DNA from 4 places in the Paraburkholderia sp. J63 genome. Region 4 is predicted to be linked to each of the others. Evidence: predicted binding sites of a transcription regulator. Region 4 holds the regulator's gene; each other region holds the start of a gene.
What was found. Region 4 encodes LexA, which represses DNA repair genes until DNA is damaged. Its sites were predicted from a motif close to ACTGTATNNNNATACAGT; they were not measured.

Region 1 (3,135 bases), on a different contig from region 4:
CACCTCGGCGCTCGCGTCCTGGCGCAGCGCGAGCTCGGCCTGGGTGCGCAGGCCCGCGAGCGGCGTCTTCATCTGATGCGCGGCATCGGCGATGAAGCGCTTTTGCAGCTGCATGTTCTGTTCGAGGCGCGTGAGCAAGTCGTTGAACGACGTGACGAGCGGCTCGATCTCGGGCGGCGCGCGGCGCGCTTCGAGCGGCGAGAGGTCGTCGGGGCGGCGCATGCGGATGTTCGATTGCAGCGCGTGCAGGGGCGCAAGGCCGCGCGAGAGGCCGAACCAGACGAGCAGGATCGCGAGCGGCAAGATCACGAACTGCGGCAGGATCACGCCCTTGATGATGTCGTTGGCGAGCTGGCGGCGCTTGTCGAGCGTCTCGGCCACCTGCACGAGCACGGGCTGCGAGCCCGACAGATTCGGCAGCTCGACCGTCGTGTAGGCCACGCGGATGTCGATGCCATGCAGCATGTCGTCGCGGAATTCCACGAGGCCCGCGGGCGGCCGGTCTTCGTCGCGCGGCAGCGGCATTTCGCGATCGCCGCCCACCAGCTCGCCCCGGCTGCCGAGCACCTGGTAGAACACGCTGTCGACATTGTCGGCGCGCAGGAAGTCGCGCGTGGAGTCGGGCAGCGAGAGTTCGGCCACGCCGTTGACCGGATGGATCTGGCGCGCGAGCACGTAGGCGTCGGTTTCGAGTGCGCGGTCGAACGGGCCGTTGGCGATCGACTTGGCCACCAGATAGGTGACCGCGATGCTCATCGGCCAGAGCAGCAGGAGCGGCGCGAGCATCCAGTCGAGGATCTCGCCGAACAGCGAGCGCGGGCGTGTCGCGGCGGCTTCGGCTTCGTCGGGCGGGGCGAAGGGATTGGCGTAGCGGGCGTCGCGCGCTTCGTCGTCGAGCGCGCCAGCTTCGGCGGCGGCCTGCGCGGCGGACAGCGGCGCGGAGCGTGCGGCGGGAGCGGGCTCGGCCATCGTCGCACCTGGCTATTTGTAGTAGTGGCTGGCCGGCATGGCGGGCGGCGCTGCGGCGCCCGGCGCGTTAGCGCCCGATGCGGTGGTGCCTGGCGTATCGACGCCCGACGTACCGACGCCCGATGCCTCGGAGCGCGCCGCCGTCGCGGAATTTGCCGCGGCCGGCGCGGTCGCGTTCGCCGGATTCGCTTCCTTTTCGAGGCAATACCCGAGCCCGCGCACGGTCACGATGCGCACGCCGCCGGCTTCGAGCTTTTTGCGCAGCCGGTGCACGTAGACCTCGATCGCGTTGTTGCTGACTTCCTCGCCCCATTCGCACAGATGGTCGACGAGCTGCTCCTTCGAGACGAGCCGTCCGAGCCGCTGCAGCAGCACTTCGAGCACGCCGAGCTCGCGCGCCGAGAGATCGAGCACCTGGTCGTGGATGCGCGCCACGCGCCCGACCTGGTCGAACGCGAGCGCGCCGTGGCGCACGACCGTGGGGCCGCCGCCCGCGCCGCGCCGCGTGAGCGCGCGCACGCGCGCTTCGAGCTCGTTGAGCGCGAAGGGCTTGGCCATGTAGTCGTCGGCGCCGAGGTCGAGGCCTTTCACGCGTTCGTCCACGCTGTCGGCGGCGGTGAGGATCAGGACAGGGAGGTTGGAATTGCGCGCGCGCAAGCGGCGCAGCACTTCGAGGCCCGGCATTTTCGGCAGGCCCAGATCGAGGATCAGGAGGTCGAACGACTGCATCGACAAGGCCGTATCGGCGTCCACGCCATGACGCACGTGATCGACGGCATAGCCCGATTGGCGGAGTGATCGGACGAGGCCGTCCGCGAGTATGCTGTCGTCTTCGGCAATGAGAATTCGCATGATGCGCCAGCGTCGCCCTCGAAGCGTTTTGCAGCCCGCGCTTCGCTGCCTGGTTCACGCTTCGCGATGCGCGTAGCGCTCCTGGCAGGGGGCGAGCCCGGGCAGCATCGGGCGGCGGTCTCCGAAAATTCGCGGTTCTGGCATGCGGGTCCGCAAAAAACGCGCTTGCCAAAACTACTGTTTTTTTATACAGTGTCTGCGTTCACGTATATGCGCACGAAAGCACGCGCGCATCGTCACCAGACGCCGTTCATCATAGCAAAGGACGATTCATGGAAGATAGCAAGAAAGGCTCGGCTGGGCTGACTGCTGAAAAGAGCAAGGCGCTGGCCGCCGCGCTCGCGCAGATCGAAAAGCAGTTCGGCAAAGGGTCGATCATGCGACTCGGCGATGGCGACGCGGTCGAAGACATCCAGGTGGTCTCCACCGGTTCGCTCGGCCTTGACATCGCGCTCGGCGTGGGCGGCCTGCCGCGCGGCCGGGTGGTCGAGATCTACGGTCCGGAATCGTCGGGCAAGACCACGCTCACGCTGCAGGTGATCGCCGAATTGCAGAAGCTCGGCGGCACGGCGGCATTCATCGACGCGGAACACGCGCTCGACGTGCAGTACGCCTCGAAGCTTGGCGTGAACGTGCCCGAACTGCTCATCTCGCAGCCGGACACGGGCGAGCAGGCGCTCGAAATCACCGACGCGCTGGTGCGCTCGGGCTCGATCGACATGATCGTGATCGATTCGGTGGCGGCGCTCGTGCCGAAGGCCGAAATCGAAGGCGAAATGGGCGATTCGCTGCCGGGTCTGCAGGCGCGTCTGATGTCGCAGGCGCTGCGCAAGCTCACCGGCACGATCAAGAAGACGAACTGCATGGTGATCTTCATCAACCAGATCCGTATGAAGATCGGCGTGATGTTCGGCAACCCGGAAACCACCACGGGCGGCAACGCGCTCAAGTTCTACTCGTCGGTGCGTCTGGACATTCGCCGTATCGGTTCGATCAAGAAGAACGACGAAGTGATCGGCAGCGAAACGCGCGTGAAGGTCGTGAAGAACAAGGTCTCGCCGCCGTTCCGCGAAGCCGTGTTCGACATTCTCTACGGCGAAGGCATCTCGCGTCAGGGCGAAATTATCGACCTGGGCGTGCAAGCCAAGATCGTCGACAAGGCGGGTGCGTGGTACAGCTATAACGGCGAGCGTATCGGTCAGGGCAAGGACAACGCGCGCGAATTCCTGCGTGAGAACGCCGACATCGCCCGCGAGATCGAAAACCGCATCCGCGAATCGCTGGGCGTGAGCGTGATGCCGGACGGCGTCAACG
Region 2 (3,135 bases), on a different contig from region 4:
GAACAGCAGCGCCTCGGCGCTCTCCACGCGCGCCTGCAATTCGAGCGACGCGTGAAACGACGGCGGCGCGGCAAACCAGGCACGCGGATCGGGCGCCTCGCCGCGCGCCTGCGCGAGCCAGCCGAGCACGCCATCGCCGAAGCGGCGCACGATGCCATCGCGCGGCAGCCGCCGCAAATCGCCGAGCTTCGCACAGCCGATTTGCGTGAGCGCCTGCTCGTGCTGCGCGGCGAACGGCGCGAGCGCGACCGGCAGCGCGTCGAGTGCGCGCGCAAGCGTAGCGTCCTTGAGCACGCGAAAACGGCGCACGGCATGCGCCCCGGCGCACGCACGCGCCTGCGCAAGCGTCCACGCGCCCCAGGCCGTGGGCGCGCAGGCAATGCGCGCGGCGTGGCCGCAGTTGGCCACCGTGGCCGCCACCCTGGCGAGCAGCGCGCGCACGCCGCCGAAAAGACGCAGCCCGGAGCCGACTTCGAGCAAGAGCGTATGCGACTGCGGCGACTGCGCGAGCGACACCTTCGGCGTGTAGGCGAGCAATGCGAGCGCGAGCGCCTCGAACGCGCGCGTCTCGCGCGCCGGATCGGGCTCGAGCAGCACCAGCCCCGGCGCGAGCGCCAGCGCATGGGCGCGCGTGCTGCCCGGCTGCACGCCAAGGCGGAACGCATCGAGATCGGCGATCAGGATGCGCGCGTGATCGGCGAGCGCGTAGCAGCGCGCGTCCGGTGCACCCGGTGCGCCCTCTGAGCCCGGTGCCTCCTGTGAGCCCTGTCGCGCGGCCTCATCAGGTCGACTGGCCGGCAGGGACGTCGATACCGGCGACGCTGGGGGTTCCAGTGGCGCTGGCGGCATGAGTGACGTGAGCGGCACGGGCGGCACCACGGCCTCCAGCGGCAACAACGGCAAGGTGACGGCGATCCACAACATGATTGATCCCGGGCCACGGCGCGGCCGGCAATGCGCCCGGCTGGGGCAGCACCGACTCCTGCAGCGGCAAAGTGATGACGAGTGGCTGGGCGGGCGGCGGCCCGCGACGCTTGAAAATATCGACGGAGACCGCGGTGAGCTGCATCCATTCGCGACGGTTCAGACGCGCGTCTTCGGGCGGCGGCACCGGCGTGCAGACCATGCGCAACGGCGCCGGCGACGACTGGCTGCGCGCGGCGGGCGGCCGCATGAGAAACGCCAGCGACTGCGAATCCTGCGCGGCGACCTGCAGACGCCGCAGGGCGTCGGCGCGCGCCTTGGGCTGCCAGAGCAGCACGGCGCCGATGCCGTCCTGCTTGAGCGCCTGCTCGGCGGCCCACGGCGCCTCGCTCTCGCTCGCGCGCACCCAGATCAGGCGCTCGAGCGCGATCCCCCACGCCTTGAGCGCACACGCGTACGGCTGCCACGGCGGCGCGACGAGCAGCACGTGCCGCCCCTGCGCGGTGAGCGCGCGCAGCGCGGGCGCGACGAGCCGCATCTCGCCGATGCCGCCCTGCTCGACGAGCAGCTCGGTCAGGCTGCCCGCCGGCCAGCCCGCGCCGGGCAACTGGGCGTCGAGCGCGCCGTGACCGCTCGCCACTGTGCGCCCGCCTGCGTACGCGAGCTGGTTGCCCTGCCAGATCCGGCTTTGCAGCCGGGGCGGCAGGTGCGTCGCCGCAAGCTGGAGTGCTGGCATGATTGCGCTCTGGAAAAAGGGAATAGTTCGCCCTGCCCAACACAAAACGGGGCATGACGGGAGCGTTGACGCGGCATGAAGCGCCGCGTCGTCACCTGTATATTTATACAGTATTGAGCGGGATTTTGGGAAGCTTTTGGGAAACGTCGTGTCGGTGGGTGAGAGGGCTTGCGCGGAGACGTTTGCGCCGGGAAGAAAGGGAGTCCGGGTCGCGATTTGACGGCGCATATCGCGGGACGCTACAATCCACGATTCGTCGGAGCGTAGCGCAGCCTGGTAGCGCATCTGATTTGGGATCAGAGGGTCGTAGGTTCGAATCCTATCGCTCCGACCAGTAATATCAAGGGGTTACAAGCTATCGGCCTGTAACCCCTTTTTCTTTTCAGTCGCTTGACCCCAACATTGACCCCAACGGAGAGATTGCGCGTTGGATTGTCGTGGGTGCCAAGGCTTCGCAACTACTTGCTACGCAACGGCCATCTCGCCAAACGGGAGTTCCGTTTGGGCGGCTCCAGTACCACCTAGCGCGCTCGCCAATGCCTTATAGGCTGCCCCGTATGCTGGTCGACCACCTTCAATGGGCCATGCGGCGCTCGCAGGATGCAACTTGCAATTGATTGCAGCGCTCTCCTGCTGCGCCTTTGAGCGGCATGCCGCGTTGAGCTGTCGTTGTTATCCGACGACGCCCAATGGCCAGTCTCGCCCACATGAGCGGCCGCGATGGATGCCTCTATCAAGCTGGGGCGATTGTTGTCGCGACGTTGCTGGGGCCGATTTTCGCAGTGCACAAGGGCGCAGAAGGGATCCGGACATCTCATCCCTCGGGGAGTAGCGCGTCATTTAGTAACGTCATGTCAGCCGGTAGCAGCCCTTTGAGATTGCCTTTTGCCGAATAAGTAAACGCGTCGAGGTCGATCGGATAAAGGCTTCGCATTTGACTGTAGGTGACCTCGTCGCCAGACTTGAGGTGTACCTGTACAACGACATCCTTGCTTTGCAGCGAGTTTGCCCAGCTCTTGAACTTGTCGAAGGCTTTGGCAGCTTTTTCCGGTAGCTGGGCATTTTTAGAGATCAGATACAGAACGACCGTGTATCTTTCTCCATCCTTCAATTCCTTGCCATTCGGGGTAACGTTCGCGCGGATTTCGAAAAGGTGTTTAGATAATTCATCAACCGATTTTTTTACCGCGTTATCTCGGAAACTCATGCGACGAACCAGGGCATTCGGCAGTGGTACGCGCTTATATCGACTGCCAATCCAGGCGGTCAATTTAATCATTTCCTCGAAGCTGAGTGCACGACTATCCCGGCGTAGATGGCGAAATACGGCTTTACTCACAGTTACTCGATTATGGGTATTGAATTCCAATATCGTGCCGGCGGATTTGCACTCAAGTTGTAGTGCTCGATATGAAAGTAGGAACTGAATCGCGTCTTTCTTCTGGGTAGCTGATTCCGCCAGAATAAATTCGACA
Region 3 (3,135 bases), on a different contig from region 4:
CGCGCGCTGCGCTTCCTCCTCGTTCGCGGGCGCGCCCGTGATTGCTTCGGCGAGCGCGAGGGCTTCGTCGCGGCGGCCCAGTTGCTCGAGCACGCGCACGCGCCGGTAGCGCGACTCGGGGTGGCCGCAGTCGGCGTAGGCGCGCCATGCCAGCGCCTGCTCGCCGAGGCGCTCGGCCGCCTGGCCCGCCGCGTGGCGCACCCGGTCGTGACGCGAGCGCAGCCAGTCGTTGTGCCGGGTGTGTGGCGCGAGGGTGTCGAGCGTATCGAGCGCGCTGCCGAGGGCCGCGACGGCGCTTGTCGCGTCCGGCGCGAGGTCGAAGGTCTCGCGGCAGTCGCGCAGCGCGAGATACGCGTCGATGTCGGCACGCTGCTGGAATGCGCGCGATGCGCTATCGAGCGGCACCGGCTCGTAACGATAGACGCCGAGGTCGGCGAGCACGAACTCGGTCCAGTCCTGCCGCAGGTTGCCGAAGAACATCAGCCTGAGCCGTTCGCACAACGGCGCGGCGGCCAGATGGAAGACGGTATCGGCCGAGCCCGGAAACCACGCGGGCCAGCCGCGCGCCTCGGGCGCGGCGGCTTGCAGCGCTTCGAGCGTTTCGGCGCGGGTCGCGCGTGAGGTGCGCGAGGCGGGTATGGCATGCGCGGGGACGGCGGCATTCGGCTCGTCCAGCGGCCCCGGCAGGTCAGGCGAATCAGGAGTATCGGGCACGTCGTGCGCCTGAATCCCGGCCGCGAGGCGCGCGGCCAGCGTCTGCAATTCGGCTTTCGTAACGAGCGCCGCGAGCGCGTCGAGCGCGAGCACGGGCGCGGCGTCCAGCCAGCCCGCCTCGACGAGCGGAGCGGCTGCCGCGCGCGGGCAGCCAATCTCGGCGTAATCGAGCTTGCTCGCGCGAAAATGCGGGCCCTTGCGCATCAGCATCCGCACGAACAGAGCGCGCGGGGCGCGCGGCAACGCGCCGAAGCCCTGCACGAAACGGCGCTCGGCGGCGTCGAACAGGTCGGCGCAGCGCGCATCGAGCGAGGCGAGCGCGCGCTCGAAGTTCGCGAGGTAATAAAACGGATCGGGAGTTTCGGGAAGCACGCGCGGCACTGTATGGATATACAGCCGCGATGATAGCAGGCCGGCGCGCTTCGCATGCGCCGGTCGCGGCGGCCATCGGCACGAGCGCCATCGCGCGGCCCGGAGGGACCGATGCGTCTCGGGTCTTCGCGGCCTGTACGCTACAATTGCCCAGCCTGAAAACCGAACCGCGCGAGAAGCGCAACAAGAGCGATGAACAAACGGAAAGCCTGCCTCGTCGGCCTCGCCGCCGGTGCCACTTTGCTCGCGGGATGCGTCGCGCAGTATCAGAACCCCAGCGCGTGCGAGCAGGAAATGCGCACCCGGCTCGGCAATGCGTCGCTGGGCGAATTGTCCGTCACCCATACCGCGGTCTCGTATCGCGGCAAGCGCGTCGTCGTCGAAGGGACGCTCGCGCGCGGCGCGCTGCCGGCGTCGGGCGTGCTCAGCGCGTCGGCTGCGTCGGCTGTTTCCGGTGCGCCTGTGGTTTCCACCGTGGGCGCGTCGGGCGCGCCCGTGGCGCCGGCTTCGACGGTGGCCTCGACAGCGCAGCACGGCGTGCCGGCGTCCGGGGTACCCGCGGTATCCGCCGCGTCGGGCGCATCGGCCGCTTCCGCCGCATCGGCCTCCTCGGCGCCGGTCGCCGAAAGCAAGCCCACCACGCCGATGGCCGCGCTGGCCGTGAAGCTCGGCCTGCACAAGGCGCCGCCTCCGTCCACGGCCGCCGAGTGCACCTACGACAAGACGGGGAGCCTCCTCTCGTTCCGCTGGCTCTCGCCGGCCGCACTCGCGAAGACCACGCCCGCGCCGGGCGCCGACGACGAGTAAGCCGCGCCCGCCCGAGGCTCAGAACGCGAAATACGGCCCCGTGCCCGCGGGCGTCACCTGGGCTTCGATCGCCGTATAGACGCGCCGCCCGAAGAAGAACGGCAAGCCCCAGCCGAACATGTTGCCGTTGTAGCCCGCGAGGTTGTCGAACGCCCAGTTGCCGCTCGCAAAGAGCATTTGCGCGTTCGCGACCGGGAGCGAGGCCGGCGCGCTCACGCCGTCCGTGCCCTGAATCGTCGCGCCGATACTGAGCGGCGCGCTCGGGCAATACCAGACGCCGCAGCGCGTGAGCGCCGCGTCCGAGAAGAAAAAGCCGTTCGAGCCGCTGTCCAGATAGCTCAGGGCATAGACGCTGCCGTCCGAGGTCGTGGTCGTCACGAAGCCCGACACCGTGTTCGCGCGCAGCACGGTCGCGCCGCCGAGCCCATTGTTCGCTTGCGAGCCGATGCCGAAGATCAGCGATCCGCTCACGCTGCTCTGGCCCGTATCGGATACGGCTGGTAGATCGATCACGACGCCGTTGTTGTCGGTCGCGAAGGCCGCGACGGGATTGCTCACCTGCTGCGCGAGCGGCTGCGTGCTGGGCGTGCAGGTGCCCGAAGGGCATGCGTAGTACCACGAACTATTGGCCCCGTTGACGCAGGTCGCCCCGCAGTCGGCGCTGAACGGTCCGACGCCGAGAATGCCGTTCGAGCGCAGCGCCGTGGTGTTGATCATCGCGAGCCCGAAGCCCTGGCAGACGCCCGGCGTGGTCGGCACGGACGCGTCGGCGATCACCTGGATCGGCAGCGCGGGCGCCACTTCGCCCGCGAGCCGCACGTCGGCGCTGCGCACCGCGCCCCACGTGTAGCCGGTGCCGAAGGCCGAGCATTCGCCCGCGGGCGAGGCGCTGGCGCCCGCGGCGACCGCGGGCAGCGCGAACCCGGCCGGCAGCGCGGAGGCGAGCAGGCGCAGGCCCTGCGAGCCGGTGTCGACCTGCACGTTGTCGATGGTCGCGCAGGTGCTCGTGCCCGGCACGCACACGGTGACACTCGCCATGAGCATGTTGCGCGTCGAGGTGGGCGTCGCGGCGACGCTGACCGCGACGACGTTCGGCGTAGTCGATTGCGGCACCGTGCCCGACGTGCTCGAACTGTCCGGCGATGACGGGCTCGCCGGGGACGAGGCCGATGGCGCGCTTGCGGCAGCGGGCGCGCTCGCGGGCATCGTGGTGCTTACCGTGCCGCTGTTGCCGTCGCCGCC
Region 4 (3,135 bases):
GTGGCCTCGATGCGCCGTTGCAGCATCTCACCAACCTGCTGCTTCAGGCTCACGCGCAGCGCCGGGTAATCGACGTACTCGCTCAGTGCGGCCGCGTCGCGAGCGTCGGCGGCTGCCTTGAGGTGATTCAGGGCGATATACGGCGAGGCGTAGCCATAGCCTGCCGCGGCCACGATCGCAACTGCCGCGACAGCGATGGCGACGGGCTTCTTCCAGCTTGTTGATTTGCGGGGAGTCGTTTGGATATCGGTCATTGGATGGGGCAACCCCGAGTTGTTCAATCAGGGTGTTGACCGCGAGCAATCCAAAACGATCCCTCTGCCATATCTATTACTTCGCGATTACTTCACTGATTACTTCGCCAGCGCGGCCGGCACGTCGCTTTGCTGTTCGGCGATACAGCGGTCGATGGCGCGGCACACCGCTTCCATCGTGCCCACCATGATGAGCCGCGACGAACCGTGATAGACCCGCACCGGCGCGCGACGCCCCGGCTGTTCCGTATTCAGCGTGCTGTTGAGCGAGACGCGCGCGAACGCCGGCTGTGCCGAAGGCAGCGCGGGGGTTTCATCGGCGTGATCGAGGTCGTCGAAGAGCGAACCATTGACCTGACGGCCCAGCGCGGCGGCCGAGGCGCGCGCCTCGCGCATGGCGCACGAGGCGATCCCGCGCAGGTGGCGCAGACGGCCGAATTGACGGAAGGGCAGCAAGCGGGCAAGGCGTTCCATGATTCTCTCTCCAGAAGATGCGCGGGCGGAATGATCAGAATTCGGTGGGGCGGATCAGGCCGACGGCTATGCCTTCGAGCGCGAAGTCGGCGCTGCCGACCGCGACGAAGATGTTTTCGTAGTCGGGGTTCTCTGCGATCAGCTCGATGCCGTTGGGCTGCCGCTTCAGACGCTTCACGGTGACGTCGTCGCCGAGGCGCGCAACGATGATCTGGCCGTCTTTCGCTTCGCTCTTTTTCTGCACGGCGAGCAGGTCGCCGTCGAGGATGCCCGCGTCGCGCATGGACAGGCCGCGCACCTTCAGCAGGTAGTCGGGCCGGCTCGAGAACAGCGCCGGGTCACAGGTGTAGTTCTGCGAAATATGTTCTTGCGCGAGGATCGGGCTGCCCGCCGCCACGCGGCCAACGAGCGGCAGCGAGAGCTGCATGATGCTTCCGTGCGGCAGCGTGAACTGATGCGGCAGGTCGTCGGGGCCGGGCATGAGGCGGATGCCGCGCGACGCGCCCGCAGCCAGTTCGATCACGCCCTTGCGCGCCAGCGCCCGCAGATGCTCCTCCGCAGAGTTGGCCGAGCTGAAACCCAGCTCGGCGGCGATCTCGGCGCGCGTGGGCGGGAAGCCCGTGCGCTCGATCGCGCGGCGGATCAGATCGAAAACCTGCTGCTGTCGTGCGGTGAGTTTGGTCATGGCGCTACTGTATGTTTGAACAGGTAACTGTATTTTTATACAGTATTCGCCGCTTTTCAAGTGTTACTTGAACTTTGCGATCGCGATGGCGCGGCAGCGGCGTTGCACGCCGCTCAAACCGGCGAAATCGCAGACGAAAACATGCTCGAACGCCCGATTCCTCCGTCCTTACCACTTTTGCATATTAAAAAATGAAAAAACATCATTTTTAATAATGTAAGCCGATCGCTAGACTGGCCTCCATCGATTGCTGCACCACCAACGAGAACGCGCAAAAGCGCACGCGAAAACGCACGACGACACGGAGAAAGGCGGATGAAACAAGGCATTACGGGGCGCGCATGGCTGGGGAAGCTGGCGGCAAAACTGATCATCGGCGTGGCGCCGCTCTTCGGCATGGCCGCCTTCGCGCCGGCCGCGCATGCGGACACGTCGCTGCTCAATGTCTCCTACGATCCCACGCGCGAGCTGTACCAGAACATCAACGACGCCTTCATCAAGGAGTGGAAGGCGAAGACGGGCGAGACGCTCACCATCAAGCAGTCGCATGGCGGCTCGGGCGCGCAGGCGCGCTCGGTGCTCGACGGGCTGCAGGCCGACGTCGTGACGCTCGCGCTCGCCTGGGACATCGACGCGCTCGCCAACAAGGGGCTGATTGCGAAGGACTGGCAAAAGCGCCTGCCCGACAACGCCTCGCCGTACACCTCGACCATCGTGTTTCTCGTGCGTAAGGGCAATCCGAAGCACATCAAGGACTGGGACGATCTCACGAAGCCCGGCGTCTCGATCGTCACGCCCAATCCGAAGACCTCGGGCGGCGCGCGCTGGAATTACCTCGCGGCCTGGGCCTATGCGCTGCATCAGCCGGGCGGCAACGAGCAGAAGGCGAAGGAGTTCGTCACGAAGCTCTACAAGAACGCCGGCGTGCTCGACTCGGGCGCGCGCGGCGCGACCACGAGCTTCGTGCAGCGCGGTATCGGCGACGTGCTGATTGCGTGGGAGAACGAAGCATTTCTCTCGCTCAAGGAGTTCGGGCCGGACAAGTTCGAGATCGTGGTGCCTTCGGTGAGCATTCTTGCCGAGCCGCCGGTTGCGGTGGTCGACAAGGTCGTGGACAAGCGCGGCACGCGCAAGGTGGCCGAAGCCTATCTGCAGTTCCTCTATAGCGAAGAGGGCCAGGAGATCGCGGCGAAGAACTTTTACCGTCCGCGCTCGGACAAGGTGCCGGCGGCGTTCACGGCGAAGTTTCCGAAGCTGAAGCTCTATACCGTCGACGATACGTTCGGCGGCTGGGCCAACGCCCAGAAGACGCATTTCGCGGATGGCGGCGTGTTCGATTCGATTTATCAGCCGCAATAAGTCGCAGCAAGTCGTAATAGGCGACGCAAACGCAGTACCGCAGACGAGAAAAACAAGGCGCGCCCGACGAGGCGCGCTTTTCGACGCAGGACACCCCATGCGCGGCACGCAACGAGGGCGCTCCGCGCAACCCATGTGAAGAGATAGAGCATGACGACGTTTCGATTACAGAAGCCAGGCGCGCTGCCGGGATTCGGCGTGACGCTCGGCATCACGGTGGCGTATCTGAGCCTCGTGGTGCTCATTCCGCTGGCGGCCACGTTCCTCAAGACCGCGACGCTCGACTGGGCGCAGTTCGTGCGCGCCGTGGCGTCGCCGCGCGTGCTCGCGTCGTACCGCCTCACGTTTTTCGCGGCGCTCGGC

Region 1: recA (recombinase RecA) is a predicted target of LexA. The motif match lies at 1,998-2,015, and genes of this name have one in related genera.
Region 2: imuA (translesion DNA synthesis-associated protein ImuA) is a predicted target of LexA. The motif match lies at 1,755-1,772, and genes of this name have one in related genera.
Region 3: U5775_RS11880 (VRR-NUC domain-containing protein) is a predicted target of LexA. The motif match lies at 1,094-1,111, and genes of this name have one in related genera.

What each region holds. Positions count from the first base shown of each region.
Region 1 covers NZ_CAJMZF010000018.1:91,136-94,270, forward strand. Annotated here, with positions in the region: gene U5775_RS20315 (sensor histidine kinase) at 1-969, opposite strand, end outside; gene U5775_RS20320 (response regulator transcription factor) at 982-1,821, opposite strand; gene recA (recombinase RecA) at 2,094-3,135, shown strand, end outside.
Region 2 covers NZ_CAJMZF010000073.1:10,051-13,185, forward strand. Annotated here, with positions in the region: gene U5775_RS37115 (DNA polymerase Y family protein) at 1-849, opposite strand, end outside; gene imuA (translesion DNA synthesis-associated protein ImuA) at 782-1,660, opposite strand; tRNA gene U5775_RS37125 (tRNA-Pro) at 1,918-1,994, shown strand; gene U5775_RS37130 (hypothetical protein) at 2,475-3,135, opposite strand, start outside.
Region 3 covers NZ_CAJMZF010000008.1:210,162-213,296, reverse strand. Annotated here, with positions in the region: gene U5775_RS11880 (VRR-NUC domain-containing protein) at 1-1,086, opposite strand, end outside; gene U5775_RS11875 (hypothetical protein) at 1,279-1,893, shown strand; gene U5775_RS11870 (DUF3443 domain-containing protein) at 1,912-2,937, opposite strand; gene U5775_RS11865 (hypothetical protein) at 2,930-3,135, shown strand, end outside.
Region 4 covers NZ_CAJMZF010000005.1:85,925-89,059, reverse strand. Annotated here, with positions in the region: gene U5775_RS07720 (DUF2939 domain-containing protein) at 1-254, opposite strand, end outside; gene U5775_RS07715 (hypothetical protein) at 354-728, opposite strand; gene lexA (transcriptional repressor LexA) at 763-1,413, opposite strand; gene U5775_RS07705 (sulfate ABC transporter substrate-binding protein) at 1,729-2,772, shown strand; gene cysT (sulfate ABC transporter permease subunit CysT) at 2,923-3,135, shown strand, end outside.